DNA from 3 places in the Kitasatospora sp. NPDC094019 genome. Region 2 is predicted to be linked to each of the others. Evidence: riboswitches for the same ligand, from Rfam matches in the RefSeq annotation. Region 2 holds a riboswitch; each other region holds the start of a gene.
What was found. A riboswitch is a leader RNA that binds a small molecule or an ion and turns the genes downstream of it on or off. The one in region 2 is predicted to bind cobalamin.

Region 1 (10,430 bases), on a different contig from region 2:
CGCGCTGGACGTCCGTCCGATGCGGCTGTACGGCTACATCGCCAGCAAGGACGAGTTGCTCGATCTGATGGTCGACGCCGTCCACGCCGAGATCCGGCCGACCGGCGAGCACTGGCGGGAGGTGCTCCGGACCCATGCCGAAGCCACTCGCCGCGCCGCCCACGAGCACGAGTGGCTCGCCGACCTGCTGGGCGGCCGGCCCCAGCTCGGACCGCAGGCGCTGGCCGCCGGGGAGACCCTGGTCGCCGCCCTCGGCGGCCTCCACGTGGACGCCGTCATGCCGGTGGTCGCCGCCGTCAAGGCGTACGTGGTCGGCGCGGTGCGCCGGGAGATCGCCGAACGGCGGGCCGAGCGGGCCACCGGGACGGACGAGAAGCAGTGGCAGGCCGAACTCGGGCCCTACCTGGAACGCACCTTCGCCACCGGCCGCTTCCCCGCACTGGCCACGGTGGTGCGCGATGCCGCCCACCACGACGCCGACCACACCTTCCGGATCGGCCTCGCCTACCTCCTGGACGGCATCGAGGCCCACGTCTCGCGGTGACGCGCACGGCCGCGACCGCGTCACGCGGTCGCGGCCGTGCGCGTCGGCCCCGGTCGGCGGAGGGAGTCCGGGCGGGACGCGATCAGTGGTGCTCGAACACCGGGGGGCGCTTCTCGGTGAAGGCGGCCATGCCCTCCTTCTGGTCGGCGGTGGCGAAGGTGGCGTGGAAGAGGCGGCGTTCGAAGCGGACGCCCTCGGCGAGGGTGGTCTCGAAGGCGCGGTTGACGCTCTCCTTCATCATGGTCGCCGCCGGGGCGGACATGGCGGCGATCGTGGTGGCGGTGGCGAGGGCCTCGTCGAGCAGACGGTCGGCCGGGACGACGCGGGAGACCAGGCCGGCCCGTTCGGCCTCCTCCGCGTCCATGGTGCGGCCGGTCAGACAGAGGTCCATGGCCTTGGCCTTGCCGATGGCTCGGGTGAGCCGCTGGGAGCCGCCGATGCCGGGGATGACGCCGAGCGTGATCTCGGGCTGGCCGAACTTCGCGGTGTCGGCGGCGATCAGGACGTCGCAGAGCATGGCCAGTTCGCAGCCGCCGCCGAGGGCGTACCCGGCCACGGCGGCGACGACGGGCTTGCGCAGGGCGCCGAAGCGGTCCCAGGCGGCGAACCAGTCGCCGAGGTAGGCGTCGACGAAGTCCAGGGACTGCATCTCCTTGATGTCGGCTCCGGCGGCGAAGGCACGATCGGAACCGGTGAGGACGACGGCGCCCACGTCGGGGTCGCGGTCGAACTCCGCCGCCGCCCGGACGACTTCGTTCATCAGCAGGGTGTTGAGGGCGTTCAGGGCCTTCGGCCGGTCCAGGGTGATCAGGCCCACTCGGCCGTGGCGCCCGACCCGGATCGTCTCGTGGCTCATGCGGTGTTCTCCCGAAGGGTGGTGATGATGGCCGAGAAGTCCCGTCCGGCGCCTTCGCCCTGGGCGAAGGCGGTGAACAACTCGGAGGCGCGGCGGCCGAGTTCGGCGGGGACGGCGGAGGCGTCGGCGGCGTCGGCGGCCAGGCCGAGGTCCTTGGCCATCAGGGCGGCCGCGAAGCCCGCCGGGTAGCCCCGGTTGGCGGGACTGGCCGGGACCGGGCCGGGGACGGGGCAGTTGCTGGTGAGCGCCCAGCACTGGCCGGAGGCGGTGGAGGCGACGTCGAAGAGTGCCTGGTGGCTCAGTCCGAGGCTCTCGCCGAGGACGAACGCCTCGGCGACCGCGATCATCGAGACGCCGAGGATCATGTTGTTGCAGATCTTCGCGGCCTGCCCGGTGCCGGACTCGCCGCAGTGCACCACCTTGCGTCCCATCGCCGCCAGCACCGGTTCGGCGGCGGCGAAGTCCTCCGCCGCGCCACCGACCATGAAGGTGAGGCTCGCCGCCTCGGCCCCCGGGACCCCGCCGGAGACCGGGGCGTCCAGGGCCCGGTGTCCGGCCGCCCGGGCGAGGTCCCGGGCGGTCCGGGCGTCACCGACCGCGATCGTGGAGCAGTCGACGAACAGCGCGTCCGTCGTCACGGCGGTCAACTCCCGGTAGACCTCCAGGACATGGCGTCCGGTCGGCAGCATGGTGAGCACCAGTTCGGCGTCCGCGACCGCCGCCGCGGCCGAGCCCGCGATCCGCACGCCGTGACCGGCCGCGCGTTCCCGGGCCTCGGGCGCCAGGTCGTGGCCGGTGACGGTGTGACCGGCCACGACCAGGTTGGCGGCCATCGGGCCGCCCATGTTTCCGAGTCCGACGAATCCGATCCGGTGGGTCACCAGCGCTCCAGGGGGGTGAGGTCGGCGAGGCCGAGTTCCCGCTCGCCCAGTGGGGCGAACCAGCGGGCCACGGCGGCGGGGTCGACGGCGTCCAGCGTGGCCGGACTCCAGTGCGGGGTGCGGTCCTTGTCGATGACCTGGGCCCGGATGCCCTCGGCCAGGTCCGGGGTGGCCAGGGCCGCGCAGGAGCTCCGGTACTCCTGGTCGAGCACCGCTTCGAGCGGGCCCAGGGCGCGGGCCCGGCGCAGCGCGGCGAGGGTCGCCTTGACGGCCGTCGGCGCGTTGGCGGTGATCCGGTCGGCCGCCTCCTTCGCCTCCGGTTCGCCGCTCGCGCCGAGCCGTTCGAGGATCTCCTCGACGGTGTCGGCCGCGTAGCAGCCGTCGATCCACTCCCGCTGCCGCTCCAGCCGGCCACCGGACGGCGGCGGCCCGACGTGCCGGGCGAGCGCGTCGTGGACGGTCGAGTCGGCGAGGTCGTCGAGCAGGGCGGGCAGTCGCGCGGACGGCACGAAGTGGTCGGCGAGGCCGCAGAGCAGCGCGTCCCCCGCACCGGCGGAGCCGGCGGTCAGGGCCAGGTGGGTGCCCAGTTCGCCGGGTGCCAGGGCGAGCAGATAGGTGCCGCCGACGTCGGGGACGAAGCCGATGCCCGCCTCGGGCATGGCGATCCTGGTGCGTTCGGTGACGATCCGGACGCTGCCGTGGGCGGACACGCCGACCCCGCCGCCCATCACGATGCCGTCCATCACGGCGACGTAGGGCTTGGGGTAGCGGGCGATCCTGGCGTTGAGGCGGTACTCGTCCCGCCAGAACTCCTCGACCTCGCGCGGGTCGCCGCCGGTCGCGGCGCGGTGGATGGCGACGATGTCGCCGCCGGCGCAGAAGGCCCGGTCGCCGGCGCCGGTGACGACGACGGTCGTGACCCGCGGGTCCGCCTCCCACGCGTCCAGCGCGGCGGAGATCCGCCGGACCATCCCGTGGGTGAGGGCGTTCAGGGCCGCGGGACGGTTGAGGACGATCAGCCCGGCCCGGCCCTCGCGCTGGACCAGGACCTCCTCGATGTCGGTCCCGGCCATCAGGCGGCCCCGGTCAGGCCGCGGGCCACGATGACGCGCATGATCTCGTTGGTCCCTTCCAGGATCTGGTGCACCCGCAGGTCGCGGACGATCTTCTCGATGCCGTACTCGGCCAGGTAGCCGTAGCCGCCGTGCAGTTGGAGCGCCTGGTTGGCCACCTCGAAGCCGGTGTCGGTGGCGTGCCGCTTGGCCATCGCGCACAGCTGCGGGGCGCGGGCGTCGCCCCGGTCCAGGGAGTCCGCGGCCCGCCACAACAGGGCGCGGGCGGCCTCCAGTTCGGTGGCCATGTCGGCCAGGCGGAACTGCAGCGCCTGGGCGTGCAGCAGCCGGGCGCCGAAAGCCTCGCGTTCGGCCAGGTGGGCCACGGTGCGCTCCAGCGCGCTCTGGGCGCCGCCGAGGGAGCAGGCGGCGATGCCGAGCCGGCCGCCGTTGAGCCCGTTCATGGCGATCCGGAAGCCCTCGCCCTCGGCGCCGAGCAGCCGGTCGGCGGGCACCCGCACGCCGTCCAGGACCACCTGCCGGGTCGGCTGGGCGTTCCAGCCCATCTTGCGCTCGTTGGCGCCGAAGGAGAGTCCCGGGTCGTCCCGGTCGACCAGGAAGGCCGAGACGCCCTTCGGCCCGGGGCCGCCGGTGCGCGCCATGACCAGGTAGACCTGGGCGCTGCCGGCACCGGAGATGAACTGCTTGACGCCGTCGAGCACCCAGTGGCCGCCGTCGCGGACGGCCCGGGTGGTGAGGGCGGCGGCGTCGGAGCCGGCGCCGGGTTCGGTCAGGCAGTAACCGCCCAGGTGTTCGGCGGTGCACAGGCGCGGCAGCCAGCGGGCGCGCTGGGCGTCGTCGCCGTGGCGGTCGATCATCCAGGCGACCATGTTGTGGATGGAGAGGTAGGCGGCGATGGACGGGCAGCCGGTGGCGAGGGCCTCGAAGGCCACCGCGCCGTCGCGGCGGGTGAGGCCGGAGCCGCCGGACTCCTCCCGGACGTAGACGCCGGCCAGGCCGAGGTCTCCGGCCTTGCGCAGCACGTCGACCGGGAAGTGCTTGGCGAGGTCCCACTCCACCGCGTGCGGGGCGAGGTGCTCGTCGGCGAAGGCCCTGGTGGTCTCCGCGATCGCGCGCTGGTCGTCGGTGAGATCGTGCACGGCGCTCATCCCATCGTCGGCATGGTGAAGCTGGCGCCCTCCTTGACCCCGGAGGGCCAGCGCGAGGTCACCGTGCGGGTGCGGGTGTAGAAGCGGATCGAGTCCGGGCCGTGCTGGTTGAGGTCGCCGAAGCCGGAGCGCTTCCAGCCGCCGAAGGTGTGGTACGCGATCGGCACCGGGATCGGCACGTTGACACCGACCATGCCGGTGTTGACGCGGCGGGTGAAGTCGCGGGCGGTGTCGCCGTCGCGGGTGTAGATGGCCACGCCGTTGCCGAACTCGTGCTCGCTGGGCAGGCGCAGGGCCTCCTCGTAGTCGGCGGCGCGGACCACGCTCAGCACCGGGCCGAAGATCTCCTCCCGGTGGATCCGCATCTCCGGCGTCACCCGGTCGAACAGCGAGGGGCCGAGGAAGAAGCCCTCCTCGTGGCCCTCCAGCCGGAAGTCGCGGCCGTCGACGACGAGTTCGGCCCCCTCCTCGACGCCGAGGTCCAGGTAGCCGCGGACCCGCTCCAGCGCGTCCCGGCCGACCAACGGGCCGAAGTCCGCCGCCGGGTCGTCCGAGCGGCCGACCTTCAGCGCGCCGATCCGCTCGACCAGCTTGGCCACCAGCGCGTCGGCGGTCTCCTCGCCGACCGGGACGGCCACCGAGATCGCCATGCAGCGCTCGCCCGCGGAGCCGTAGCCGGCGCCGACCAGCGCGTCGGCCGCCTGGTCGAGGTCCGCGTCGGGCATCACGATCATGTGGTTCTTGGCGCCGCCGAAGCACTGGGCCCGCTTGCCGTGGGCGGCCGCGGTCGCGTAGACGTACTGGGCGATCGGGGTGGAACCGACGAAGCCGACCGCCTGCACCCGGGGGTCCTCCAGCAGGGTGTCGACGGCCTCCTTGCCGCCGTTCACCACGTTCAGCACGCCGGGCGGCAGTCCGGCCTCCAGGAACAGTTCGGCGAGCCGCAGCGGCACCGAGGGGTCACGCTCGGACGGCTTGAGGACGAAGGCGTTGCCGCAGGCCAGCGCGGGCGCGGCCTTCCAGAGCGGGATCATCGCCGGGAAGTTGAACGGGGTGATGCCGGCGACCACGCCGAGCGGCTGGCGCATCGAGTACACGTCGATGCCGGTGCCGGCGTTGTCGGTGAACTCGCCCTTGAGCAGGTGCGGGATACCGGCCGCGAACTCCACCACCTCCAGGCCGCGCTGGAGGTCGCCGTGGGCGTCGGCGACGGTCTTGCCGTGCTCGGCGGAGAGCAGCCGGGCGAGCGTGTCGCGCTCCTGCTCGACGAGCTGGAGGAAGCGCAGCAGCACCCGGGCCCGGCGCTGCGGGTTCCAGGCCGCCCACGCGGGCTGGGCCTGGGCCGCGTCGGCGATCACGGCCTCGACCTCGGCGCGGCTCGCCAGCGGCACCCGGGCCTGGACCCGGCCGGTGTTGGGGTCGTGGACGTCGCCGAAGCGGCCGGAGGTCCCGGCGGTGCGCTTGCCGCCGATGAAGTGGGTCAGCTCGGGAACGGCCGGGTGGGGCACGATCGGGTCGGGGGTGGTGGACTCGGGGACCATCGGTTCCTTCTCTCGTCAGGATGGGGAGAGGAGGAGTGGAGGCCGCGCCGGTGCGCGGGAGCACGGTGGTGCGCCCGGCGGCAGGGACGGCGGCGGCGGACGAACCGTCAGCGCGGGTGCGCCCCGGGGTTCGTCGGCACGGCACAGCCGGGGGCGGTGGAACGGGAGCAGCCCGGATTCATGCGTGTCGTCTCCATCCTCGTGGAAAACACGGACCATCCGCGGCCGGTATCCTGACTCCCGGATCGACGCGCGCCCCCGGGCCTTCCCGGCTGGCTGCCAGTGGCCGAACTCCTGCGAGGACGAACTCCCCGGTCACAGTGGCGGGACCGTGCCGGACTCACACCGGCTTCCCTGACACCGCGGACCTGTTCCGACCATATAGTTGGACGTCCTAGTAAGTCCAGAGCGCCTCACCGCCCGGGCGCGGCGGCGGTCTCCGCAGGGAACGCGACGGGCCCCGGGGGACAGCGCCCCGGGGCCCGGACGGACGTTGACGCGACGTCAGTCGATGGCGTGGACCAGCTCGCCCCCGACGTAGGTGCGCAGCACCCGGGCCGACGCGATCTCCTCCGGCGGGCCGGTGAGGATGTCGCGGTCCAGCACGACCAGGTCGGCCAGCAGACCGGGCGCGAGCACCCCGGCGTCGTCGTGCCCGTTCACATGGGCGGTGCCCGCGGTGTAGGCGGCGATCGCGGACGCCAGGTCGAGCCGCTGCTCCGGCAGGAAGACCCGGTCGTCCCCGGCGTCGGGCTCGCGCCGGTTGACGGCGACGTGCAGGCCGGCCAGCGGGTCCGGGCTGCTCACCGGCCAGTCGCTGCCGGCCGCCAGGGTGGCCCCGGCCCGCTGGAGCGCGCCGAACGGGTACTGCCAGGAGGCGCGCTCCGGGCCGAGGAAGGGGATGGTCAGCTCGTCCATCTGCGGCTCGTGCGCCGCCCACAGCGGCTGGATGTTGGCGATGGCGCCGAGCCGGGCGAAGCGGGGCACGTCGTCGGGGTGGACCACCTGGAGGTGGGCCAGGTGGTGGCGGGTGTCGCGCCACCCGTTGGCGGCGCGGGCCGCCTCGACCGCGTCCAGCGCCTCGCGCACCGCCCGGTCGCCGAGCGCGTGGAAGTGCACCTGGAAGTCGAGTGCGTCGAGGGCCGTGACGTACTCGCGCAGGGCGGTGGGGTCGACGAAGCTGAGGCCGGAGTTGGCGGTGGCGCAGCCGCAGCCGTCCAGGTAGGGGCTGGTCATCGCGGCGGTGAAGTTCTCCGCGATGCCGTCCTGCATGATCTTGACCGAGCCGGCCCGGAACCGGCCGTGGGCGAGGGCGGTGCGGCGCTCGACGAGCTCGGGGATCTGCTCGGCGCCCCGCTCGCGCTCCCACCAGAGGGCGCCGTTCACCCGGGCGGTCAGCGCACCGGAGCGCGCCGCGGCGAGGTAGGCGTCGGAAGGGTCGGACATGCCGTTGAACTCGCCGAGCAGGGCGTCCTGCCAGCCCGTGATGCCGAGGGAGTGGAGCAGGCGCTGGGCGCACAGCAGTCCGTCGAGGCGGTCGGCGGCGGTGATCGGCGGGATCAGCCGGGCCACCAGGGCGCTGGCGCCCTCCTGGAGGACGCCGCTGGGGGTGCCGTCGGCCTCGCGCTCGATCCGGCCGTCGGCCGGGTCGGGGGTGTCGCGGTCGACACCGGCGAGTTCCAGGGCGCGGGTGTTGGCCCAGGCGCCGTGGTGGTCACGGTTGGTGAGGTGGACCGGGCGGTCGGGGACGACGGAGTCGAGCAGCTGCCGGGTCGGCAGGCCGCCCTCGAAGCTCTCCATCGACCAGCCGCTGCCGGTGATCCACTCCTGGTCGGGGTTCGCGTCGGCGTAGGCGCGGATGCGCTCCAGGTAGTCGGCGACGCCGACGGTGCCGGTGAGGTCGCAGGTGGCCAGTTCGGTGCCGCCGCCGACGGCGTGGATGTGGGCGTCCTGGAAGCCGGGCAGCAGCAGCTTGCCGGTGAGGTCGACGACCTCGGTGCCCGGGCCGATCAGGTCCCGGACCTCGTCGTGGCCGACGGCGGTGATCCGTCCGCCGGTGACGGCCAGGCCGGTCGCCCGGGTGCGGGCGGCGTCGCCGGTGTGCACGGGGCCGCGGGTGAAGACCAGATCGGCTTTGGTCATGGGTGGTGCTCCGTTCTCGGGTGGTGCGGGTGTGCGAGGTACGGGTGGTGCGAAGGACGGGTGGTGCGGGCGGTGCGGAGTTCGGGAGTGCGGGCGGTGCGGGCGGTGCGAAGCGCCGTGTGCTGCCGGGAGCCCCCTGTGCGGTGTGCCCCCGGCGGGGGACGAGGCGCGGGCCGGGCGGGTGGGGGTCCGCCCGGCCCGCGTCCTCGGCCGTCCTCGGGTGCCCCGGGGCGCCCTCGGACGTTCCGGGACACCCTCGGCGCCCTCACCTCAGCCGTGCTCGGGCGTCCCCGCGGCCTCGCCGAGGAAGTACGCCGAGCGCCGCCGCCAGCGCGCCCAGGCCGCCGCCGGCAGACCGGTGACGATCATGAGTACCACGACCGTGAGCTCGAACCAGCCGTTGTCGGCGGAGAGTTCGAAGTGGTCGGTGGAGTCGTAGAAGCTCCAGGCGAGGTAGCCACCGACGACCAGCAGGACCGTCGCGCCGAGCAGCGGGCCGACCACCGCGCGCAGCCCCTCCACCAGGTCGGTGCGCAGCAGGTGGCGGAACCGGACGGCGGCCGCGACCGCGGTGAGCGCGTAGTAGAGGGCGACGATGATGCCGATCGCGTTGACGGCCGCCGAGATGAGGTCGTTGACGGTCGGGATGACGATCGAGCACAGCGCCAGGGCGACCGCGACCCCGGTGATCAGCAGGGTGCCGACCGCGGGCGTGCGGTGCTTGGGGTGCAGCCTGGTCCAGACGGGGCCGAGCACGCCGTCGCGGCCCATCGCGAACAGGCCGCGGGCGGTGGGGATCACCGAGGACTGCAGCGAGGCGACCGCGGAGAACATCAGCGCGATCAGGGGCAGCGCGGCGAGTGGCTGGTCGGCGAGCCGGGCGCCGAAGTAGGTGAGGCCGTGCGCGCCGTTGTCGGCCAGTTCGTCGAGCGGCAGGACCCGCTGGAAAGCCGTGCCGGCGAGCAGGAACAGCAGCAGCATCACGACCAGGGCGAGGGTGCCGGCCCGGGAGGCGTCCCGGGGGTCGTGCACCTCCTCTCCGACGCTGAACACCGATTCGAAGCCCCAGTAGCAGAACACCGCGAGCACCATGCCCTGGGCCACCGCGTCGAAGGACGGGATCGTGAACGGGTTGAACCAGTCCAGCGAGAACGGCTGGTCGCCGGCGAACAGCCCGTAGCCGCAGAAGCCGAGCAGGACCGCGTACTCGAACACCAGCAGCGCCTTCTGCAGCCGCGCCGCCAGGCCGAGCCCGCGAACCGCGACCAGCGCGGCGCCGACCAGGACGACCAGGCCGATCAGGGTGCACTGCACGGTCGAGTCGGCGTCCAGCCGCAGCCCGGCGACGCTGCGCAGGTGCGCCTCGTCGAGGAGCTGGACGATCGAGGAACCGGTCACCGTGGTGGTGTAGGCCATGAACACCACGGTGCCGACGGTGTTCACCCAGCCGGTGAGGAAGCCGAGCCAGGGGTTGAGCGTGCGCCCGACCCAGCGGTAGCTGCTGCCGGCGTCCGGCTCCGAGCGGTTCAGCCGCCCGTAGCCGCCGGCGATGGCCAGCACGGGGAGGAACGCCAGCAGCATGATCGCGGGCAGGTGGAGGCCCACGACGCCGGCCATCAGACCGAGGCCGATGCCGATACTGCTGGTCGCGGCGGTACTGGAGGCGGCGATCGCCGCCCCGTCGATAAGGCCGAGGGACCGGGGCATGGAGTCCTGGGGGCCGTAGCTGTCCGTTCTCGGACCGCTGCCCGTGGCCTTCGCCGTCGATGCCAAGGGATCACCGCCTTGCTGGTGGGGGGTGTGGGGGTGGGGGTGAAGTGCGTGCCATGAAACCGGCGACCGCGAGACACGTCAATGCCGTTGTCATAAGGACGGGACACGACCGGGGCCGCCGCACGGCCACGTGGCCGGGGCCGCCGAACGCTCCGCACGGTGCGCGGGGGCGCCGCTGGGGGCGTCCGGCACACCGCCGGGCGCCCTTTCCCCACCACCGCACCCGCCGTACGGTCACAGACGGCCGGTCGTCCGGCCCGCCGCTCCCCGACCGAGGAGGGCCCCGTGGAACCCCGCTGCCCGTTCACCCACGTCCTCGACCCCCACGCCGCCGACCCGCACGCCGAAGCCGCCCATCTGCGCACCCACGGCCCGGCCGTCCGGGTCGAACTCCCCGGCAAGGTCCTCGCCTGGTCGGTGACCCGCGCCGAGGTCGCCCGGCAGCTCCTGGCCGGCCCCCGGCTCGCCAAGA
Region 2 (10,430 bases):
GTCTGATCCGGTTCGGGTCCCGGGTCGACACCTACCTGCCGGCCGGCGTCGAGGTCGGCGTCGAGGTCGGCCAGAAGACCACCGCCGGGGTGACGCGCCTTGACCGTGACTGATCCTGAGACGATCGTCGGCCTGGACGACGAGGAAACGGCCCTGCGCCGTCGTCGCTGGGCCCGCGACCGCGAGCTGCGCGCGCCGCGCTCACCGCAGCACCTGTCCACCGCCGACTTCCTGACCCTGGGGAACGCCGTCTGCGGCTTCCTGGCGATCTACTCGATCACCACCGGGGTGCTGGTCCCGCACATCACCAACCCGGACGCCGCGCCGGACAAGCACAGCGCCGCCACCGCGGTGACGCTGCTGCTGATCGGCTCGATGTGCGACCTGTTCGACGGCCTGGTGGCGCGCAAGCTGCGCTCCTCCGCGCTCGGCGCCGAACTCGACAACCTGGCCGACCTGATCAGCTTCGGCATCGCGCCGGCCTACTTCGTCGCGGTCTGGGGCATGGTCTCGCCGGGATCCAACAGCCGGCTGTCGGCGCTGATCGCGCTGACGGTGCTGCTGGCGGTGGTGCTGCGGCTCGCCCGCTTCTCCGCCGTGAAGATGCGGCCCGGGGTGTTCCAGGGCATGCCCTGCCCGATGGGCGCGATGACGGTGATCGCCATCGTGCTGCTCGACCCGCCGTTCCTGCCCGGTCTGCTCGCCATCTTCGGCGCCGCGTACCTCATGGTCAGCCGGATCGAGTACCCGAAGCCGCAGGGTCTGCTGGCCACCGCCACGCTGTGCTGGATCGTGGTCTCGATCGGCTGCCTGGCGGCCTGGGCGACCGGTCTGCCGGGCGGCGACAACCTGATGCACATCGGCGCGTTCGCGCAGATCGCGCTCGCCGCGATGGCGCCGCTGCTGGTGATCCGCCGCAAGGTGGGGCAGAAGGTCGGCGACGTGCGGGCCCGCCGCGCGGAGTCGCGGATCGGCTGACGAACGCCGCAGGACATGCGGAAGGGCCCGGCTCCCCTCGGGGAGCCGGGCCCTTCCGCATGTCCGCGTGCCGTGCGCGCGGGACCGCTCGCTCAGGCGCCGCCGCGGTGGACGCTGAACGCCGAGCGGCGGGCCGCCCGGGCCACCGCCGGATCCGGGTGGACGCCGGAGACGGCCGTCAGCACCGAGGCCGCCCGCGGGTGCCCGGACTGCCGGGCCCGGGCGAACAGCCGCACCGGGTCGCCGGCCGAGGCGCCCTCGACGTGGCCCACCAGAAGTTCCGTTTCCCCGTGGTCCAGCACGGCCGCGGCGGTGTCCACCCAGAGCCAGGCGGCGTCCTCCGCGCCCAGCACATCGGCCGGGGAGACCCCCTCGTCCGAGCGCTCGGCCAGCCACAGCAGCGCGTAGGGGCGCAGCACCGGCTCGTCGACGGCGGCCCGCACGGCCTGCTCGGCGGTGGATCCGGCCACTCGCAGCGCCTCGAAGGCCAGGCCGCGCACCAGCGCGTCCTCGCCCTGTGCGGCCTCCAGCAGCTCGGCCACCGCCCGGTCGGCGGGGCGGGCGGCCAGCCAGGCCCGGTACTCGGCCCGGGCCGGGCCGGGCGAGTAGTCGGCGCAGGCGCTGAGCAGTTCCATCGCGCTCTGCTCGATGTGGCCGGCGGCGGTCTGCGCGACGGTGCAGATCTCCTCCAGCTTGGCCCGCACCGCCCAGTGCCCGAGCGGGGAGAGCTCGGCCGCGTTGTCCTCGCGGACCAGGGCGCCGACGGCGGCCAGACCGTCGAGCATCCAGTCCAGGACGGCGGCGACGTCGGCGGGCGAGGCCGGGGTGTCGATCTGCGGTTCGCGGCAGGTGCCGCGGACGGCGGAGACGGCGGAGGCCGCGTGCGGGACGGGCGAGAGGCCGAAGGCGCCCTCGCCGCCGCCGACCCGGCGCTCGTCCAGGCCGCGCCGGAGCAGCTCCAGCAGCTCGATGTCGGCGACCGGGCCGTCCACCAGGTGCAGGAACGAGAGCAGTTGGGGTGCCTGGTCGACGGCCTGTCCGGCGAGGACGGCGAACACGCCGCGCAGGGCGGCGGGCGGCACCGGGGCGAGCAGGGTCCAGGCGTCGAACAGGGTCGACCAGCCGCGGATCACCGCCTCGTCGTCGTGCTCCCAGGCGTGCAGGCGCCAGCCGGGGACGGCGCCGCCGTCCCGGGGCTCGACCAGGCCGACCAGCAGGGCCTGGCCCCACGCCTTGGCGGCGGCGCCCACCGTCATGGCGAGGGCGCGGCCGGCGGCGCGGGCGTCGTCGGGGAGCAGTTCGCCGCGCTTGTCGACCTCGTCGAGGTCGCCGGCCCAGCGGGCGATCCGGACGGCGTCGACCAGCATCCGGCGGGCCAGCGGGGCCAGCTCGGCGGGAGCGGGGAAGCCCTCCGGTACGGGGACCCGGCCGCGGCCGGGGGCGGGGGCGGGGCCTCGTCGGCGGGGTACGCCCTGGCTCCCCGGCCTCGCGCCGGCGGGGCGGTGGGCCGTTCCGGGGAGACGGGTCACCGTCGCACCGGAACCGATCGTCGGCGGGAGCGGGGCATCACGGTCGCGCGGATTCCGAGACGTCACGTCGAGCAGTCTTCCCCTTGTACCGGCCTTCTGTCACATCCGGTTGTCCGGGCGGGGCGGGGCGGGGGTGCGGGAGGATCGACAAGATCGGGCAACAGAGCCCAAACCGACTGGCTTGATCTTTGTGGCGGGTGCATGCCAGGTCGGACGGGTGGGCGGGGCCGGTGGTCCGGGCGGGGTCCCGGTCGGCCCGCGCGCCGACCGCCGCCCGTCGGCCGCTCCCCCGGCTCCCCGGCCCCGCGCGCCCCGGACGGGGCCGGGGGCGGGCGGGGCCGGGCGGCGGGACCGGGGGCGGGACCCCGGGGCCGGGCGGCCGGGGAACGGCGGCTCAGCAGAAGGGCGTGAGCCAGCGGCGCAGGGTCTCGGCGTAGCGGTCGGGGTCGGTGTTCCACAGCGCGGCGTGGTCACCGCCGGGGAACGCCTGGAGGTTCACCAGCGACGGACGGCGCGCGGCCAGCCGCTCCGCGGCCCGGAACGGCGCCACCGGGTCGTCGGGTCCGTGCAGCACCAGGGTGGGCACCCGCAGGTCGGTACCGTCGGCGAGGCGGGCGAAGTCGGCCAGATCCACGCCGGTGCGGCCCTCGGCCGCCAGCGCGCCGAGTTCGGCGGCCGCGCCCCGGTACCCGGCCCTGGCCGCGTCCCGGCGGGCGGTGGCCGGCCAGTCCAGCACCGGGGAGTCCAGGACCAGGCTGCTGATCGAGGAGGCGAAGTCGGAGCGCGCGGCGGCCTGCAGCGCCATCGTGGCGCCGAGGGACCAGCCGTAGAGGATCACCCGGCCCGCGCCGCCGTCCAGGGCGAGCCGGATCGCCGCCTCGACGTCCCGCCACTCCGTCTCGCCGAAGTGGCCCAGGCCGTCCGGGGAGACCGGCGCGCCCGCGTCGCCCCGGTAGCTGACCGCCAGCGCGGGCAGGCCGAGCCGGTGCAGCACCGGGAGGGCGGGCAGGACCTGGCTCCGGTCGGCGTCCGGGCCGTGCACCAGGATCACCCAGGTACCGCGCTTGCCGTCGAGCCACCAGGCGGGCAGCGCGCCGAGCTCGCCCTCGACGGCGGTCTCGCCGAAGGTCAGACCGAGCGCCTCGGCCGGGTCGCCGAGGTACACCCGGGGGGTGAAGCGGACCTCGGTGCCGGGGGCGAGGGTGCCCCGGTCGGCCCGGGTCAGCCGGCGGGTGACGCCCCGTTCGTCGCGGTGCAGGACCTCCTCGACGACGGCGTGCCCGTCCTCCCCCCACTCGACCGCCCAGCGGCCGGGGCGCTCGCTCGCCGCGCTCCGGGTGAAGGTGATCCGCCCGGCGCCCAGGCTCTGCACCACCACCGGACCGGTCCGCTCCCGGGCGGCCCCGGCCGGGCGGACCATCCGCTCCGAGGCCCGGCGGCCGATGACCAGGACGGCGGCCCCGGTACCGACCGCGGCGGCGGCCACGGTGGCCGCGATTCCCCAACGCATACTCGCTCCCCGCTGCTCGGTTCTGGGCCTACCGGTGTCCGGACCCACGTCACCGCCCAGTCCACCGGCCGGAGCCCGGCCGGGCCAGCAGGACACGGCCGTACGGGTTGCCACGTGAGGAAGGTCGCACCGGACCGTCGGAACGAGAGTGCCAGAACCGACGGGGGATCACACGGGGATCGCGGGCTCCCGTCCGGCGAGCAGGGCCCAGAAACGCTCGACCGGCGGGACCTCGGCGGCGGACGGCCCGCCCGGGCCCCCGGCCGGCCCCCAGCCGCCGGACCCCCAGTGGGCGGGCACCTGCCGCTCGTCCTGGAGCACCGGCAGGACGGCGTCGAGGTCCGCCCGGTCCACCGGCACGATCCGGCCGATCGCGCCGGCCTGCGGCTGCCAGCGACCGTCGACGCAGCGCCGCAGCCGCCGCTCCAGCTCCGCGCCGCGGCCGGTCGCCGCGACCAGCTCCCGGAGCGTCAGGCCCAGTACGTGCGCGAGCGCGGCGGTCGGGCCCGCGTCGCCGTCCCAGCGCCCGGTGGCCTCGGCCCGCCGGTACTCCCCGGCCGGGACGCCGATCCGGCGGGCCGCGCCGTCCGGGGTCAGCTCGCGGGCGAGCCGGAAGTCCCGCAGGCTCTCCGGGCGGACGCCCATCAGCTGCTCGGGCGGGCACCAGAGCGCCCGGGCCAGGGCGAGGAACTCCTCCTCGCCGGGCGGCGGCCCGCCGTGCTCCCAGCCGATCACGTGGGCCGGCAGCAGCCGGACGCCGTGCGCGGCCATCCCCTCGGCGACCTGCTCCGGGGTCAGGCCGAGGGCGGCGCGGTGGGCGCGGGCGGCGGCGGGCGAGAACGGCACCGGGGGCGGCGGGGCGGAGGGGGCGGACCGGACCGGACGCGGGAAGAGGTGGGGGCGCTGGGGTCGCATGGGTCCCGACGGTAGGCGCGGCGCCGGGTGGCGCCCCAGCCGACGAACGCACGAAGCGGGGCGGGCGCGCCGCCCGGCGGCGGTGGAGGATCGCACAGCGGGGCGCGGTCCGGCGGCGGGCGGCCTCGGAGGTAGCGACGGGGAACGGCGGGCCGCCGGGCGTCGGGAGCGTCCGGCGCCGCGGCCCCGGAGGGGGTCGGCGGGAGGGCACCGGCGTGTGACCAACCCCTCCGCGACCTCGGTTGACTCCCCCTTCGGGCCCGTGATGGGATCCTTCAGCCATTACGGAGGCAAGCAGAGGAAGCCGGTGCGAGTCCGGCGCGGTCCCGCCACTGTCACCGGGGAGCACGACCGGAGTTCAGCCACGGAGGGCCGTCAGCGGCCGCCGGAAGGCCCGGAAGCGCGTCCGACCCGGGAGCCAGGAGACTCTCGCCCCCGGTACGTCGATCCAGGGCGCGGACCCTGAGTGAGGACACGCACGCGATGCAGGCTGCCCCGCCGGGCCGGGACCTCTCCCCGGCCCCGACCCCGACCCCACCGCAGGCCGCGCCGCGCACCTCGTCACGCGCCTCGTCGCGCACCTCGTCGTGCGCCCGCTGACCCGGGCCGCCGCGTTCGGCGCGGGCGCCGTCGCCGGGTACCTGGCCGACGCCCGGTTCGGCGATCCGCGCCGCGGCCACCCGGTGGCCGGCTTCGGCAGCGCGGCCGGCCGGGCCGAACGGCTGCTGTGGCGCGACGACCGCGCCGCCGGCACCGTCTTCACCGCGCTCTGCGTGGGCACCGTCGCGGCCGGGGCGGTGGCCGCCGACCGGCTGCTGGGCCGCCACCCGCTCGGCCGGGCCGCCCTCGCCGCCGCCGCGACCTGGACGGTGCTCGGCGGCACCTCGCTGACCCGGGAGGCCCGCACCGTCGGCCGCGCGCTGACGGCCGGTGACCTGACGGCGGCCCGGGAGCGGCTGCCGCACCTGTGCGGGCGCGACCCGAGCGCCCTGGACGAGCGGCAGCTGGCCCGCGCGGTGGTCGAGTCGGTGGCCGAGAACACCGCCGACGCCGTGGTCAACGCCCTGGTCTGGGGCGCACTGGCCGGCACCCCGGGGCTGCTGGCGTTCCGCGCCGTGAACACCCTGGACGCGATGGTCGGCCACCGTTCCCCGCGCTACGCCCGGTTCGGCTGGGCCTCGGCCCGGCTGGACGACGTGGCGGGCTGGCCGGGCGCCCGGCTGACCGCGCTGCTGACGGTGGCCGCCGCGCCCGAACCGCGCACCGCCTGGCGGGTCTGGCGGCGGGACGGCTCCGCGCACCCCAGCCCCAACGCCGGCCAGGCCGAGTCGGCCTTCGCCGGCGCGGTCGGCGTCCGGCTCGGCGGGACGCTCCGGTACGGCGAGCGCACCGAGCACCGGCCGGTCCTCGGCGAGGGCCTGCGGCCGGTCGGGGTGGACGACATCGAGCGGGCCTGCGTGCTGTCGCGGCGGGTGGGCGCGCTGGCCCTGGGTACGACCGTCGCCGGGCACCTGCTGCTGCGGGCGGCGCTGAACAGGAAGCGGAGGTACCGGGCATGAGCAAGGCACTGCTGGTCGCCGGGACGACCTCGGACGCCGGCAAGAGCGTGGTCACGGCGGGCATCTGCCGCTGGCTGGCGCGCCAGGGCGTCGCGGTCGCGCCGTTCAAGGCGCAGAACATGTCGCTGAACTCCTTCGTCACCGCCGACGGCGCCGAGATCGGCCGCGCCCAGGCGATGCAGGCGCAGGCCGCCCGGGTCGAGCCGGAGGCGGCGATGAACCCGGTGCTGCTCAAGCCCGGCGGGGACGGCCGCAGCCAGGTGGTGCTGCTGGGCCGCCCGGTCGCCGAGGTCGGCGCGCTGGACTACCGCGAGCGCAAGCCGCTGCTGCTGGAGCGGGCCCTGGAGTGCCTGGCGGACCTGCGCGGCCGGTTCGACGTGGTGGTCTGCGAGGGCGCCGGCTCGCCCGCCGAGATCAACCTGCGGGACCGGGACATCGCCAACATGGGCCTGGCCACCGCGGCCGGCCTGCCGGTCGTCGTGGTCGGGGACATCGACCGCGGCGGCGTGTTCGCGGCGATGTACGGGACGCTGGCGCTGCTGTCGGCGGAGGACCAGCGGCACGTGGCCGGCTGGTTCGTCAACAAGTTCCGCGGCGACGCCCGGCTGCTGGCCCCCGGGCTGGAGATGCTGCGGGAGCTGACCGGGCGTCCGGTGCTCGGCACCCTGCCGATGCTGCCGGACCTGTGGCTGGACGCCGAGGACTCGCTCGACCTGTCCACCGTCGTCGACCGGACCGCCGCGCGCGGCCCGCTGGGCGCCGAGGTGCTGCGGGTCGCGGTGCTCCGCTTCCCCCGGCTGTCCAACTTCACCGACCTGGACGCGCTCGCCCAGGAGCCCGGCGTGCTGGTCCGCTGGGCCACCCGGCCGGAGGAGCTGGCCGACGCCGACCTGGTGGTGCTGCCCGGCACCCGGGCCACCGTCGCCGACCTCGGCTGGCTGCGCGAGCGCGGCTTCGAACCGGTGCTGAGGGCCCGGGCGGCGGCCGGACTGCCGCTCCTGGGCGTCTGCGGCGGCTACCAGATGCTGGCCCGCACGATCGTGGACGAGGTCGAGTCGAAGGCGGGTGCGGTGGACGGCCTCGGGCTGCTGCCGACCCACGTCCGGTTCGGCCCGGAGAAGGTGCTCGGACGGCCCGTCGGCGAGGCGTTCGGGGAACGGGTCGAGGGCTACGAGATCCACCACGGCATCGTCGCCGTGGAGGGCGGCGAACCGTTCCTGGACGGGTGCCGGGCGGGTTCCGTCCTCGGCACCACCTGGCACGGCGCGCTGGAGAACGACGGCTTCCGGCGCGCGCTGCTGCGCGAGGTCGCGGCGGCGGCCGGCCGGGCGTTCGTCCCCGCGCCGGACGTCTCCTTCGCCGACGCGCGGGAGGCCCGGCTCGACCGGCTGGGCGAGCTGATCGAGGAACACGCCGACACCGACGCGCTGTGGAAGCTGATCGAGGGCGGGGTGCCGGCGGCCGGATCGCTGCCGTTCCTTCCGCCCGGAGCCCCTGGGGAGCATGCATGAGTGACGTCCGATACCCGTTCACCGCGATCGTCGGCATGGCCGACCTGCGGCTCGGCCTGCTGCTGAACGCGGTCTCCCCGGCGGTCGGCGGGGTGCTGGTGCGCGGCGAGAAGGGCACCGCCAAGTCGACCATGGTGCGCGCGCTGGCCGGGCTGCTGCCCTCCATCGCGACCGTCGACGGCTGCCGCTTCGCCTGCGACCCGGCCGCCCCGGACCCGCAGTGCCCGGACGGCGCGCACGGCGGCGCCCCGGCGTCCGAGCGCCCGGCCGAGCTGGTCGAGCTGCCGGTCGGCGTCTCCGAGGACCGGATCGTCGGCTCGCTCGACCTCGAACGCGCGCTGTCCGAGGGCGTCAAGGCGTACGAGCCGGGGCTGCTGGCCCGGGCGCACCGCGGCGTGCTCTACATCGACGAGGTCAACCTGCTCCAGGACCACGTGGTGGACCTGCTGCTGGACGCCGCCGCGATGGGCCGCTCGTACGTGGAGCGCGAGGGCGTGTCGGTGCGGCACGCGGCGCGGTTCCTGCTGGTCGGCACGATGAACCCGGAGGAGGGCGAGCTGCGGCCGCAGTTGCTCGACCGGTTCGGCCTGACCGTGGAGATCGCCGCCACCCGGGAACCGGTGGAGCGCGCCGAGGTGGTCCGCCGCCGGCTCTCCTACGACGCCGACCCGGCCGCCTTCGCCGACCGCTTCGCCACCGACGAGCGGGCGCTCGCCGACCGGATCACCGCCGCCCGCGAGCTGCTGCCGCGGGTGGAACTGACCGACGCGGCCCTGCGGCAGATCACCGCCGTCTGCGCGGCGTTCGAGGTGGACGGGCTGCGCGCGGACATCGTGATGGCCCGGGCCGCCGTCGCCCTGGCCGCCTGGGCGGGCCGCACCGAGGTGCTGGCCGAGGACGTCCGCAAGGCCGCCCAGCTCGCGCTGCCGCACCGGCGGCGGCGCAACCCCTTCGACGCCCCCGGGCTGGACGAGGACCAGCTGGACCAGGTGCTGGAGGAGCACGCCGAGCCCGAGCCCGAGCAGCCGCTGCCGCCGCAGGAGCCCGAGGAGGACCCGGACCCGGAGGGCGGCCCCGACGGCCCCGAGGGTGACGGCCCGCAGGACGGCGGTCCCGACGGCGGCGGTGGCGGCGCGCCCGAGCCGTCCGGCCAGGACGGCCCCGACGGCCCGCCCGCCGAGGCGGCGGACGCCCCGGCCCCGGACGACGCCCCCGCCCCGCAGCCGGTCCCGCTCCAGCAGCCGTCCCCCGCCCGGGAGACGGCCCCGGTCGCGGCCGGCGACCCGTACCGCACCCGGCTGTTCGCCGTCGACGGCACCGGGCGCGGCGCCCAGGGCCGCCGCTCCCCCGCCGAGACCGACAGCGGCCACACCATCAGGGCCCGCCGCCCGCGCGGCCGCCTCGCCCGGCTGCACCTGAGCGCCACCCTGCGCGCCGCCGCCCCGCACCAGCTGGCGCGCGGCCGGTCCTCGCGGTCCCTGGTCCTGCACAAGGACGACTTCCGCGAGCAGGTGCGCCAGGGACGGGAGTCCAACCTGGTGCTGTTCGTGGTGGACGCCTCCGGCTCGATGGCGGCCCGGCAGCGGATGACCGCCGTCAAGGGCGCCGTGTTGTCGCTGCTGATGGACGCCTACCAGCGCCGGGACAAGATCGGCATGATCACCTTCCGGGGCGCGGGCGCCGAGCTGGCGCTGCCGCCCACCTCCTCGGTGGAGGTGGGGGCGGCCCGGCTGGAGTCGCTGCCGACCGGCGGCCGCACCCCGCTGGCGGCCGGACTGCTGCGGGCGCACGAGGTGCTGCGGGTCGAGCGGCTGCGCGACCCGGACCGCCGCCCGCTGCTGGTCGTGGTGACCGACGGCCGGGCCACCGGCGCGCGGGACGCCGTCGCCCAGTCGCACCGGGCGGCCGGGCTGCTGGCCGGGCAGGGCGTGGCGAGCGTGGTGCTGGACTGCGAGTCGGGCCCGGTCCGGCTCGGCCTGGCCCGCACCCTGGCCGACCGGCTGCGCGCCACCGCCGTGACCCTGGACGAGCTGCGCGCCGACGGCGTCGCCTCGCTCGTCCGCGACAGCCGCGGCGGCGGCCGCGGTGAGTACCGTCCGACCGCCTCCGCTTCTGCCCCTGCTTCTCCTGCTTCGCGAAAGGCGGCCTGAGCCGACATGCCCAAGGGTGTCCCCGAGAGCGTCCCCGACGACGGCCTGACGACCCGTCAGCGTCGTACCCAGCCGATCACCGCCGTGCACACCGGGCCCGGCAAGGGCAAGTCCACCGCCGCGTTCGGCATGGCCCTGCGAGCCTGGAACCAGGGCTGGTCGGTCGGGGTGTTCCAGTTCGTGAAGTCCGCCAAGTGGAAGGTCGGCGAGGAGAACGCGCTGCGCGTGCTCGGCGCCTCCGGCGAGGGCGGCACCGTCGACTGGCACAAGATGGGCTC
Region 3 (10,430 bases), on a different contig from region 2:
ACCAGCAGAAACGTCACGGCGCGGCCCCCGCACGGGGCGCCGCGCCGCGGCCTTTCGGCGGGCCCGGCCGCGGCCGCCCGCGCGCCCCCGCCCGCCCGGCCGGGCGCCCGTTCGGGTGCCCCGTCGCGTCCCCCGTGCGCCCCGCGCGCCCGCCCCGGCGATCAGCAGACCGTCTCCAGCCGGTAGCCCGGCTCGGCCGCCACGCCGTCCAGCCGCACCGGACCCGCCGCGGGCGCCCACACCCGCCCCTCGCTGGCCCAGGCCCAGGCCGTCGGCCGGTACTCCCCGCAGGCCGCCGCCGAGCCCTGCGCGCCGTGCAGCACCGCGAGTCCGGGCAGTCCCCGGGCCAACCCGGCGCAGAACACCGCGCAGAGCAGTTCGAGGTCCTCGTCGTTGATCCGCACCACGCCGTCCTCCCACTGGAGCACCCGGGCCGCCGCGGTCAGCCGCCCGCCGGGGGCGTCCACCGAGAGCCGCAGCTCGTAGACACCGCTGCCGGCCCCGAGCAGCATCCGCCGGAACACGTCGGCGCCCTGCTCGTAGGCGCCGCGCACGGTCTCGTCGCGCTCCCCGTGGAGGCGTCCGTCGAGCAGCAGGTCGGCGTGCCGCAGGGTCAGCCCGTTCTCCCGGGCCCGCACCAGCCGGGGCAGGAAGTCGCCGACCAGGTCCTCGCCCTGATAGGTCAACAGCTGGGTGCGCAGCGGCGGATTGACCAGGTAGCGCTCACGGGCGGCCGGCTCGGCCGGGTCGAGGCCGTGCAGCAGGCAGAACTCCGCGAAGTCCTGCGGGTGGAACATCCGCGCCCGGACGGTGTCGAAACGCCGCCGGGCGTCGGTGAGCAGCTCGGCGGTCTCGGCGAGGTACCGCTCGTGGTCCGGGGCGTCCGACAGCTGCCAGGCGCGGGCCCGCTCGAAGTCCGCCGCGCTGGTGAGCACCCCGATCACGAACGCCTGGCCGACCCCCTCGGACCGCTGCCGCTCGCAGCCCTCGGCGGCGGCGCGCGGACGGACCCGGGGGCGGTGGCCGGCGGCGGTGCAGTCGGGGGTGCGGCGGGCGCGGCCGTTGCGGCTCATCGGGGCTCCTCGGGCGGGGCGGGCGGGCGGCGGCGGGTGCACCGCCGACCATGTCCTCCCCCGCCCCGCGTGGCGCACACGTACGACGTGTCACAGGACTGTAACCGAGGGTGAATCAGATGTTTGGGGTCACGCACGGTTGTGCGTCCGAGCGGTCACGCCCCGCGCATCCGCCCCGCGCGAGGCACAAACGTCACACCCCGTGCCCGCCCGCTCACACCATTTCAGCCATCCGCGCCCGCGCGCACACTCCGCCGAGCGCCCCCCCCTTCCGCCCGAGCGCCCCACCCCGAGCGCCCCACCCCGAACCCCCGGAGGCGAGCGGGCGACTCCCACCCCGGGGCCCCACCCGCCGGCGGGCGACTACCTGGGCACGCGCGCCAGTTGGCGGGACTGGGCGACCAGGCGGCCGGTCTCGTCCCAGACCTCGGCGTCCTCCTCGAAGTACCCGCCCGCCAGGTTCCGGGTCGCGTGCACGACCCGCAGCCAGCCCGGGGCGGGCCTGGCCCGCAGATGCACCGTCAGTTCCACGGTCGGCGCCCAGCCCGGCATCCCGAGGTCGAAGGTGACCGGCGGCAGCGCGTCGGCGACCAGCAGGAGCAGCAGCGGGTCGGGCTCGCGGCCGTCGGCGAGCCGGAACCAGCCCTGGATCCGGCCGGTGCCGGAGGGCTGTCCGAGCGCCCAGCCGATGGTCGCCGGGTCGAGCCGCATGTCGAACCGCTCCAGCAGGGCGGCCTGCGTGAGCAGTTCCTTGGGCGCGTGCTCGACGCCGACGCACTGGTCCGGCGGCGGCAGCTGCGGCGGGGTGGCACTGGTGCGCACCTCCCCGTCGTGGGTGGCGAGGTCGCCGTGGGTGGCGAGCACCCGCAGCCGTTCCACACCGCCCTGGCTGAGCGAGGCGGTACCGGTGGAGAGCGTGCGGCCGGTACGGACGATGTCGGTGCGCACGGTGGCCGGTCCGGGGGTGGCGGCGGAGAGGTAGTAGCCGCTGATCGACACCGGGTCGGTGTGGTCGGCGCTCTCCGGGCGGGCGGTGTGCGCGAGCGTGAGCGCGTGGCCGGCGACGGCCAGCAGCAGTCCGCCGTTGACGCCGCCGCCGATCTGCCAGCCGGCGCCGAGTTCGCCGTCGTACCGGTCGGGCTCGTCCGGGTGCGGGGTGAGGGCGATGCCCTGGTCGAACTCGCTGCGGATCGCCGTGGTCATGGGGGGTGGCCTGCCCTTCGCTACGCGGTCGTCGGCGGGCGTGGGCCGCCGTCGCACCAGGTTACTGGCGAGTAGATCCACCATACGCCGCCCGGGTGAACACACCGAACGGCCGCCGGACCGTTTCCGGTCCGACGGCCGTCGGTACGGGTGCGCCTCAGCGGCGGATGCTCGGCTTGAGCTCCATGAAGCGGGCCAGCAGACCGTTGACGAACGCCGGGGAGTCGTCGGTGGAGTACTCCTTGGCGATCTCCACCGCCTCGTCGACGACGACCGCGTCCGGAACGCTGTCCTCCCAGATCAGCTCGTACGCGCCGAGCCGCAGGACGTTGCGGTCCGCGATCGGCATCCGGTCGAGCGTCCAGCCGACCGAGTACTGGGAGATCAGGTCATCGATCCGGCGGGCGTACTGGACGTACCCCTCGACCAGCTCCATGGTGTACTCGGCGACCTGCGGGGTGCCCTCGTCCGGCTTGGGCTCCCGGGCCCGGGCCACCCAGTCGGCGAGGACCGTCAGCGGGTCGACCCCGCGGTGGTCGGCCTCGAACAGGATCTGGAAGGCTCGCGTGCGGGCCTTGGTGCGTGCGGACGACACGGACTTACTTCACCCGGCCGAGGTAGCTGCCGTCGCGGGTGTCGACCTTGACCTTCTCGCCGGTGGTGACGAAGAGCGGCACCTGGATCTCGGCGCCGGTCTCCAGCGTGGCCGGCTTGGTGCCACCGGTGGAGCGGTCGCCCTGGACGCCCGGCTCGGTCTCGGCGATGACCAGCTCGACGGCGGCCGGGAGCTCGATGTACAGCACCGCGCCGTCGTTCACGGCGACGAGGGCGTCGAAGCCCTCCAGCAGGTACTTGGCGGCGTCACCGACGACGACCGGCTCGATGGTCAGCTGGTCGAAGGTGTCCATGTCCATGAACACGTAGTTCTCGCCGTCCTTGTACGAGAACTGCATCGTGCGCTTGTCGACGTTGGCGGTCTCGACCTTGGTGCCGGCGTTGAAGGTCTTGTCGACGACCTTGCCCGTCAGGACCTCCTTGAGCTTGGTGCGCACGAAGGCCGGGCCCTTGCCGGGCTTGACGTGCTGGAACTCGACGACGGACCAGAGCTTCCCGCCGTCCAGCTTGAGGACCATGCCGTTCTTGAGATCGTTCGTGGAAGCCACGGGCGCACTAACTCCTGGATATAGCTGTCAAGGAACCAAGGGATCGCGTCCTGTGGCACACCTGCGTCACAGGGCGAGGAGCTCCTTGGTGGTGATGGTGAGCAGCTCGGGCCCGCCCTCCTCAAGGGGGCGCACCACGAGCGTGTCCTCGATCCGGACCCCGCCGCGTCCCGGGAGGTGGACCCCCGGGCCGACGGTGACCGGCACGCGGCTGTCCAGTTTACCCATGTCCGTGGGGCCGAGACGCGGTGCCTCCCGGATCTCCAGTCCGATGCCGTGGCCGACCGGGTGCGGAGAGCCCTCGGCGTGCCCGGCGGACTGGAGGATCTCCCGCGCCGCCTGGTCCGGCACGTGCTGCTCGACCCCCGGTCCGAGCGCCTCCCGGCCGGCCCGCTGGGCCCGGAAGACCAGCCGGTGCAGCTCCACCTGCCAGGGGGCCGGGGCCGCGCCGATCACGAAGGTCCGGGCGGTCGAGACCCCGTAGCCCCGGTACCGGGCACCGAGCACCACGGTCAGGAAGTCGCCCTCCTCGACCCGGCGGTCGGTGGGCTGGTGCGCCTGCTGCCCGGAGTGGCTGCCGGTGCCGACCGAGACCGGGAACGCGGCGCGGTCCGCGCCGTGGTCGATCATCCGGCGCTCCAGCTCCATCGCCAGGTGCCGTTCGGTCCGGCCGACCAGGATCGACTCCAGCAGTTCGCCGAGCGCCTGGTCGGCGATCTCCGCGGCGATCCGCAGATCGGCGATCTCGTACTCGTCCTTGACCACCCGCAGCCGCTCGACCGCCTGTCCGACGTCCGCCAGCCTGGCGCCCTCGACCAGCCCGGCCACGGCCCGGTGCCGGGTGACCGTGAGATCGTGCTCCTCCACCGCCAGCCCGGCCACCCGCAGCCGCGCCGCGGCGCCGGCCGCGGCCAGCGCGGTGTCCGCCCCGGCCGGCACCTCCAGCCGGGTCAGCTCGGGGGCGATCAGGTGCTCCCCCGTGTCGTCCGGCGGCAGGTCGTCCGGCAGCGCCAGCAGCGCCCGGTCCCGGGTCAGCAGCAGGGTCGCCCCGCACGGCGGACACCCGGTGAGGTACCGCACGTTCGCCGCCCGGGTGATCAGCGCCGCGTCGGCCCCGGACGCACTGCAGTGCTCCCGCAACCGCTCCCGCCGGCCCGCGTACGCATCAGCCATGCGTCGAGCCTACGAACCCCGCCCCCGTTCCGCCCGCCGAACGCCCCCACCCGGGCCCGGGCGGGACTACTCGGTGCCGCCCGCGGGGGTCGGGGCAGGGGCCGCCGGGGCAGGGGCCGGGGTCGGGACGGGGGCCCACTTCCGTTCGACGCCGGCGAGGCGCCAGTAGGCGATGGCGGCGGCCCAGACGACGACGAACAGGGCGACGATGGCGTAGCCGACGTTGTCCAGGGTGATGTCGGCGATCCAGCCGGTCACGGGGTCGGTGAGGTCGAGCTTCTCGTGCAGGACGCCCACCAGTTCGATGGTGCCGATGACGAAGGCCACCGCGATGGACAGTCCGGTGATGGTCAGGTTGTAGTACACCTTGCGCACCGGGTTGGAGAACGCCCACTGGTAGGCGAAGTTCATGAAGGTGCCGTCCAGGGTGTCGAACAGGCTCATCCCCGCCGCGAACAGCAGCGGCAGGCAGACGATCGCGTACCAGGGCAGGCCGGAGGCCGCGCCGGAGCCGGCCATCACCATCAGGGTGACCTCGGTCGCGGTGTCGAAGCCCAGGCCGAGCACCATGCCGACCGGGAACATCTGGCCGGGGCGGGTGATCGAGCGGGTGGCCCGGTTCAGCACCCGGGCCAGCAGGCCGCGCGAGTTGAGGTGGTCCTCCAGCTCGGCCTCGTCGAACCGGCCCTCCCGCATCGAGCGGAAGACCTTGAGGATGCCGAACAGCGCGGCCAGGTTGAGCGCGCCGATCAGGTAGAGGAAGACCCCGGAGGCCGAGGTGCCGACCACTCCCAGCCACTGGTGGGTGGCGGAGTCGTCGTCCATCAGGGTGCTGGCCAGCTGCGCGCCGCCCGCCACCAGGGCGGCCATCAGCACCACCATCGAGGAGTGCCCGAGCGCGAACCAGAAGCCGACCGAGACCGGCCGCTTGCCGTCCGCCATCAGCTTCCGGGTGGTGTTGTCGATCACCGCGATGTGGTCGGCGTCGAAGGCGTGCCGCATGCCGAGGGTGTAGGCGGTGATGCCCAGGCCCACCCCGAAGACCTGGGTTCCCACCTCGTACTTCTCCGGCGCGACCAGGAAGATCAGCGTGCCGAAGGCCACCACGTGCATGGCCAGGATCACGCCCATCAGGCCGGCCGTCCGCACGGTGTCCTCCCGCCGCCAGCGGAAGGTGGGCAGGGGGGCGGGCGCCGCCGGGGCGGCGACGGTTTCGGGCAGGGTCATCCTGGGATCACGCTCCAGCACCTCGTGGAAATACCTCGTGAGATGCCGCGGCCGATCTCCTGGCTGACGGGGCTCCCGTACCCGCCTTCCCAGGCGCGCGAGGCGCCCAGTGGCGACGTGGGTACGGACACTTCCCCCCGATCACAGTGGCGAGGGCCGCTCCGGACTGGGACCCCTGAGGATCCGTCACCGGTCTTCCCGAACACCACGGCGGGGAACACCGTAGGTGGCGGAGCACGACCCTTGCAAGGCTGCGCACCTGCGCAGGTGTCCAGGATCACAGCGCCCCGCCTGCGAGAATGGCCCGCATGCATCTCGTACCGGCCGACCGCGCGGGCCACCGCACCATCGACGGGCACCGGGTCTGCGAGGCCATCGCGGCGATCGGCGACACCGCCCGCGTCCGCTCCTGGGCCGAGCGCTTCTCGCTGCTCGCCGACCCCGGGCGGCTCGCCCTGCTGCTCGCGCTGCACCGCACCGGACCGCTCGCCGTCACCGACCTGGCGGTCGCCACCGGCATGCGCGACCCCGCCGTCTCGCAGGCCCTGCGGCTGCTGCGGACGGCCGGGGTGGTGAGCGGCGAGAAGGAGGGGCGCGTCGTGCGCTACCGGCTCGTGGACGCGGACCTGCGCCCCCTGCTGGACGCCTGCGCCGTCGACGCCCCCGCCCATCCGGAGCACGACGCCGCGACCGGCTGACCCGGTCCGGCCGGAGGGCCGGTCAGCGGGCCGGGGTGCCGGCCGGCTGGCAGGACGGGCACCAGAACAGGTTGCGGGAGGCGTGCTCCTCGGTCCGGACCTCGGTGCCGCAGACCAGGCACGGCATCCCGGCCCGGCGGTAGACGTACACCTCGCCGCCGTGGTCGTCGACCCGCGGCGGGCGGCCCATCGCCTCGGGGGTGTGCTCGGGGCGCACGGTGTCGATCCGGCCCGCGCCGACACCCTCGCGCATCAGCACGACCAGGTCGGCCCAGATCGCGTCCCACTCGGCCCGGAGCAGCTCGCGTCCCGTCCGGTGCGGATCGATACCGTGCCGGAACAGCACCTCGGCCCGGTAGACGTTCCCCACCCCGGCCAGCACCTTCTGGTCCATCAGCAGGGCCGCCACCGTCGTCCGGCTGGCCGTCATCCGCCGCCAGGCGGCGTCCGGGTCGGCGTCGGACCGCAGCGGGTCCGGCCCGAGCCTGGCCGCCACCGCGGCCTTCTCGGCGCCCGTGATCAGCGCGCAGGTGTTGGGACCGCGCAGGTCGGCGACGTGCTCGTCGTTCTCCAGCCGCAGCCGCACCAGACCGACCGGGGGCGGTACCGGACCGTCGCCGATCGCGCCGAAACCGAAGCCCCCGTAGAGGCCGAGGTGGATGTGCACCCAGGCGTCCTCCCCGAAGCCGAGGAACAGGTGCTTGCCGACCGCCTCCGCCGCCTCCAGCTCCCGCCCGTCGATCAGCTTCGCGCCGTCCGCGAACCGCCCCTGCGGACTGCTGGCACGGACCGCCCGGCCACCGAAGGCACGGTGGTTCTCGGCGGCGAGGCGGTGGATGATGTGGCCTTCCGGCACGGGCGCGGCTCCCCCCGGTGGAACGTTCAGGACCCGTCCATCATCGCAGTCGGCACCGACAGGCCCCGCCCGCCCGCGGGCCCGGAACCGCCCGGCCGCCCGCCGCCGTCCGGGCCGCTCAGCGCACCGGGATGCCCATCAGCCGGGCCAGGATCACCCGGTCCAGCTCGGCCGCGGTGGCGGCCACGTCGAGGTGGGAGTTGTCGATGATCGGCAGCCCGGAGTTGTACCAGCCGGCCATCCGGCCGTGGATCCGGGCCACCTCCTCGTCGCCCAGCCGGCGGTTCCCGCTGCGCCGGGCGTTGCGGTGGAGCACCGAGTCGAGGCTCGGCAGCAGCACCACCGGGATCATGCCGGGCCCGATGTGCCGCTTCCAGCCGCCGAGGCCGATCGCCGGGCGGTCCGGGAAGACCGCGTCGTCGATGATGCAGGAGATGCCGTTGGCGAGGTAGTTGCGGCAGGCGAAGCCACAGGTCCGGCGGGCCAGCCGGTACTGCGCCTCGGAGGCGTTGTTCCAGCCGGACTGCGGGTTGGCGAAGCCGGACTGCACCCACTCCCGGACGTCGTCGAGGCTGATGTGGGCGGTCGGGCTGGGGCGCCGCTCGGCCCAGTGGCGGGCGACGGTGGTCTTGCCGGCACCGGCCGGACCGATCAGCAGCACCGCGATCGGGCCGGTGGGCGCGTGCTGCTGCGGCGGGCGGGCGGGGAGCTGGACCGGCGCCCCGGAGGGCAGCAGGAAGTGCCCGGTGGACCCGGCGGGCACCGGGGCCGGCGCGGGCGGCGCGGCCGGAGCCGGGGCGGGCGCGGGCGCCGGGGCGGGCGCCGGGGCGGGCGGAGGGGACGGCAGAACCGGCAGCGGAACGGTCGGCGGCCCCGAGGAGTCCGTCGAAGCGGCCACCGGAACACTCACCGGCACAGGCACCGGCACCACCAACGGCAACGGCAACGGCATCGGCACAGGCACCGTCCCGGCCGCCACCGGATACCCCGGCACCGGCGGAGCGACGGGACGTGGGGGGACGGATCCACCCCCGGCGTACTGCGTCACGGCACCTCCCGACTTCCTTCAGCGGGACACTACACGGCGGTGGGGGGGGGGGGGCCGCCCCCCCCCCCCCCCCCCCCCCCCCCCCCCCCCCCGCCCCCCCCCCCCCCCGCCCCCCCCCCCCCCCCCCCCCCCCCCCCCCCCCCCCCCCCCCCCCCCCCCCCCCCCCCCCCCCCCCCCCCCCCCCCCCGGCGGGGCGCCCCCCCCCCCCCCCCCCCCCCCCCCCCCCCCCACGACGGCGGTTACTGCCGCCGGACCCCGGCCGCGCGGGACTCTGAGGTGGTGCGAAGGACACCACCGGCAGGGGAGAGGACCCGGACGATGGACACGGGAGAGGTCGCCGCCTTCAGGGGCGTCGGCAAGAGTTACGGACGGGTACGGGCGGTGGACGGCCTCGACCTGGTGCTGCGGCCGGGCGAGACCGTCGCCCTGCTCGGCCCGAACGGGGCCGGCAAGTCCAGCAGTCTCGATCTGCTGCTCGGCCTGCGCGAGCCCGACCGGGGCAGCGTCACGCTGTTCGGCGGCCCCCCGCGGGCCGCGATCGCGGCCGGTCGGGTCGGCGCGATGCTGCAGAGCGGCGGCCTGATGACGGACGTCAAGGTCCGCGAACTGGTGCGGCTCGCCTGCGAGGTCCACCCGCGCGGCCGGTCCGTCGCCGAGGTGCTCGACGACGCGGGTGTCACCGAACTCGCCGAACGCCGCGTCGACAAGCTCTCCGGCGGCCAGGAGCAGCGGGTCCGGTTCGCCCTCGCCATCGCCGGGGCCAACGACCTGATCGTCCTGGACGAGCCCACCACCGGCATGGACGTCTCGGTCCGGCAGTCCTTCTGGGCGAGCATGCGGGCCCAGGCCGACGCCGGCCGCACGGTGCTGTTCGCCACCCACTACCTGGAGGAGGCCGACTCGATCGCCGACCGCGTCCTCGTCCTGCACCGGGGCCGGCTGATCGCCGACGGCAGCTCGGCCGAGATCAAGGCCCGGGCCGGCGCCCGCCGGATCACCTTCGAGCTGCACGAGGCGGACGGCCCGTTCGACGAGGCGCCGCTGCGCCGGCTGCCCGGTGTGCAGGGCCTGGAGGTCACGGCGCGGGTCCCGGGCACGCGGACGGTGCGGATCCGCACCTCCGACGCGGACGCCGCCGTCGCCGCGGTCTACCGGGCGGGGCTCTACCCGCGCGGTCTCGAAGTCACCGGGCTGGGCCTGGAGCAGGCGTTCCTGACCATCACCGGCGAGCAGGACGCCGCCGAGTCCACCGAGTTCGCCGGGTCGACCGGGACCGTGCCGGAGCGTGTGCGATGACCACCCTGATCCGGCTGGAGATCCTGCGGACCCTCCGCAACCGGCGCTACCTGCTCTTCACGATCGCCTACCCGGCGCTGATGTACTTCTTCTTCATCCACGCCTACAGCGCGGACAAGCTGGCCGCCGGCCTCCCGGTGAAGACCTACTTCATGGTCTCGATGGCCACCTTCGGCGCGGTCGGCGCGGTGCTGACCGGCAGCGCGCAGCGGATCTCGCTGGAGCGCAGGAGCGGCTGGGTGCGCCAGCTGCGGCTGACCGCGCTGCCCGGCCGGGCGTACACCGTCGGCAAGATCGCCGCCGCGGCGGTCACCACCCTGCCCGCGATCCTGGTGGTCTTCGCGGTCGGCGCGAGCCAGGGCGTCTCCCTGACGGCCGGGCAGTGGACCGGCCTGGTGGCCGCGCTGTGGCTGGGCAGCTTCGTCTTCGCGGCGCTCGGAGTGGCCCTCGGGTACGCGGCGGGGCCGGACTCGGTGCAGAGCATCGTGATGATCGCCTACATGGCGATGGCCCTGTTCGGCGGGACGTGGTTCCCGGTCGACGGCTCGCTGGAGTCCTTCGCCCGGTTCGACCCGGTCTACCTGTACAACCGGCTGGCGACCTTCGTCCAGCCCGGGCAGTCCCTGGACACCGCCGCCGTCGCCGGACTGGCCGCGTTCCTCGCGGTGTTCGTCGCGGCCGCGGCGACCCTGT

Region 1: another riboswitch for cobalamin. It lies ahead of ACIQ9P_RS05415 (CoA-acylating methylmalonate-semialdehyde dehydrogenase); the one in region 2 lies ahead of ACIQ9P_RS23890 (cobalamin biosynthesis protein).
Region 3: another riboswitch for cobalamin. It lies ahead of ACIQ9P_RS13150 (HoxN/HupN/NixA family nickel/cobalt transporter); the one in region 2 lies ahead of ACIQ9P_RS23890 (cobalamin biosynthesis protein).

Annotation. Positions count from the first base shown of each region.
Region 1 covers NZ_JBIWIF010000002.1:69,005-79,434, reverse strand. The annotation lists gene ACIQ9P_RS05440 (TetR/AcrR family transcriptional regulator) at 1-544, shown strand, start outside; gene ACIQ9P_RS05435 (enoyl-CoA hydratase) at 627-1,400, opposite strand; gene mmsB (3-hydroxyisobutyrate dehydrogenase) at 1,397-2,281, opposite strand; gene ACIQ9P_RS05425 (enoyl-CoA hydratase/isomerase family protein) at 2,278-3,354, opposite strand; gene ACIQ9P_RS05420 (acyl-CoA dehydrogenase family protein) at 3,354-4,502, opposite strand; gene ACIQ9P_RS05415 (CoA-acylating methylmalonate-semialdehyde dehydrogenase) at 4,499-6,043, opposite strand; cobalamin riboswitch at 6,249-6,440, opposite strand; gene ACIQ9P_RS05410 (amidohydrolase) at 6,548-8,185, opposite strand; gene ACIQ9P_RS05405 (APC family permease) at 8,456-9,892, opposite strand; gene ACIQ9P_RS05400 (cytochrome P450) at 10,244-10,430, shown strand, end outside.
Region 2 covers NZ_JBIWIF010000010.1:282,062-292,491, reverse strand. The annotation lists gene ACIQ9P_RS23915 (phosphatidylserine decarboxylase) at 1-113, shown strand, start outside; gene ACIQ9P_RS23910 (CDP-alcohol phosphatidyltransferase family protein) at 100-978, shown strand; gene ACIQ9P_RS23905 (hypothetical protein) at 1,071-2,507, opposite strand; gene ACIQ9P_RS23900 (alpha/beta hydrolase family protein) at 2,902-4,017, opposite strand; gene ACIQ9P_RS23895 (helix-turn-helix domain-containing protein) at 4,186-4,932, opposite strand; cobalamin riboswitch at 5,182-5,381, shown strand; gene ACIQ9P_RS23890 (cobalamin biosynthesis protein) at 5,520-6,491, shown strand; gene ACIQ9P_RS23885 (cobyric acid synthase) at 6,488-8,002, shown strand; gene ACIQ9P_RS23880 (putative cobaltochelatase) at 7,999-10,152, shown strand; gene cobO (cob(I)yrinic acid a,c-diamide adenosyltransferase) at 10,159-10,430, shown strand, end outside.
Region 3 covers NZ_JBIWIF010000005.1:161,987-172,416, forward strand. The annotation lists gene ACIQ9P_RS13125 (hypothetical protein) at 162-1,073, opposite strand; gene ACIQ9P_RS13130 (thioesterase family protein) at 1,437-2,276, opposite strand; gene nusB (transcription antitermination factor NusB) at 2,434-2,871, opposite strand; gene efp (elongation factor P) at 2,876-3,439, opposite strand; gene ACIQ9P_RS13145 (M24 family metallopeptidase) at 3,506-4,612, opposite strand; gene ACIQ9P_RS13150 (HoxN/HupN/NixA family nickel/cobalt transporter) at 4,679-5,839, opposite strand; cobalamin riboswitch at 5,871-6,064, opposite strand; gene ACIQ9P_RS13155 (ArsR/SmtB family transcription factor) at 6,148-6,537, shown strand; gene ACIQ9P_RS13160 (Fpg/Nei family DNA glycosylase) at 6,560-7,393, opposite strand; gene ACIQ9P_RS13165 (AAA family ATPase) at 7,512-8,291, opposite strand; gene ACIQ9P_RS13170 (ABC transporter ATP-binding protein) at 8,760-9,737, shown strand; gene ACIQ9P_RS13175 (ABC transporter permease) at 9,734-10,430, shown strand, end outside.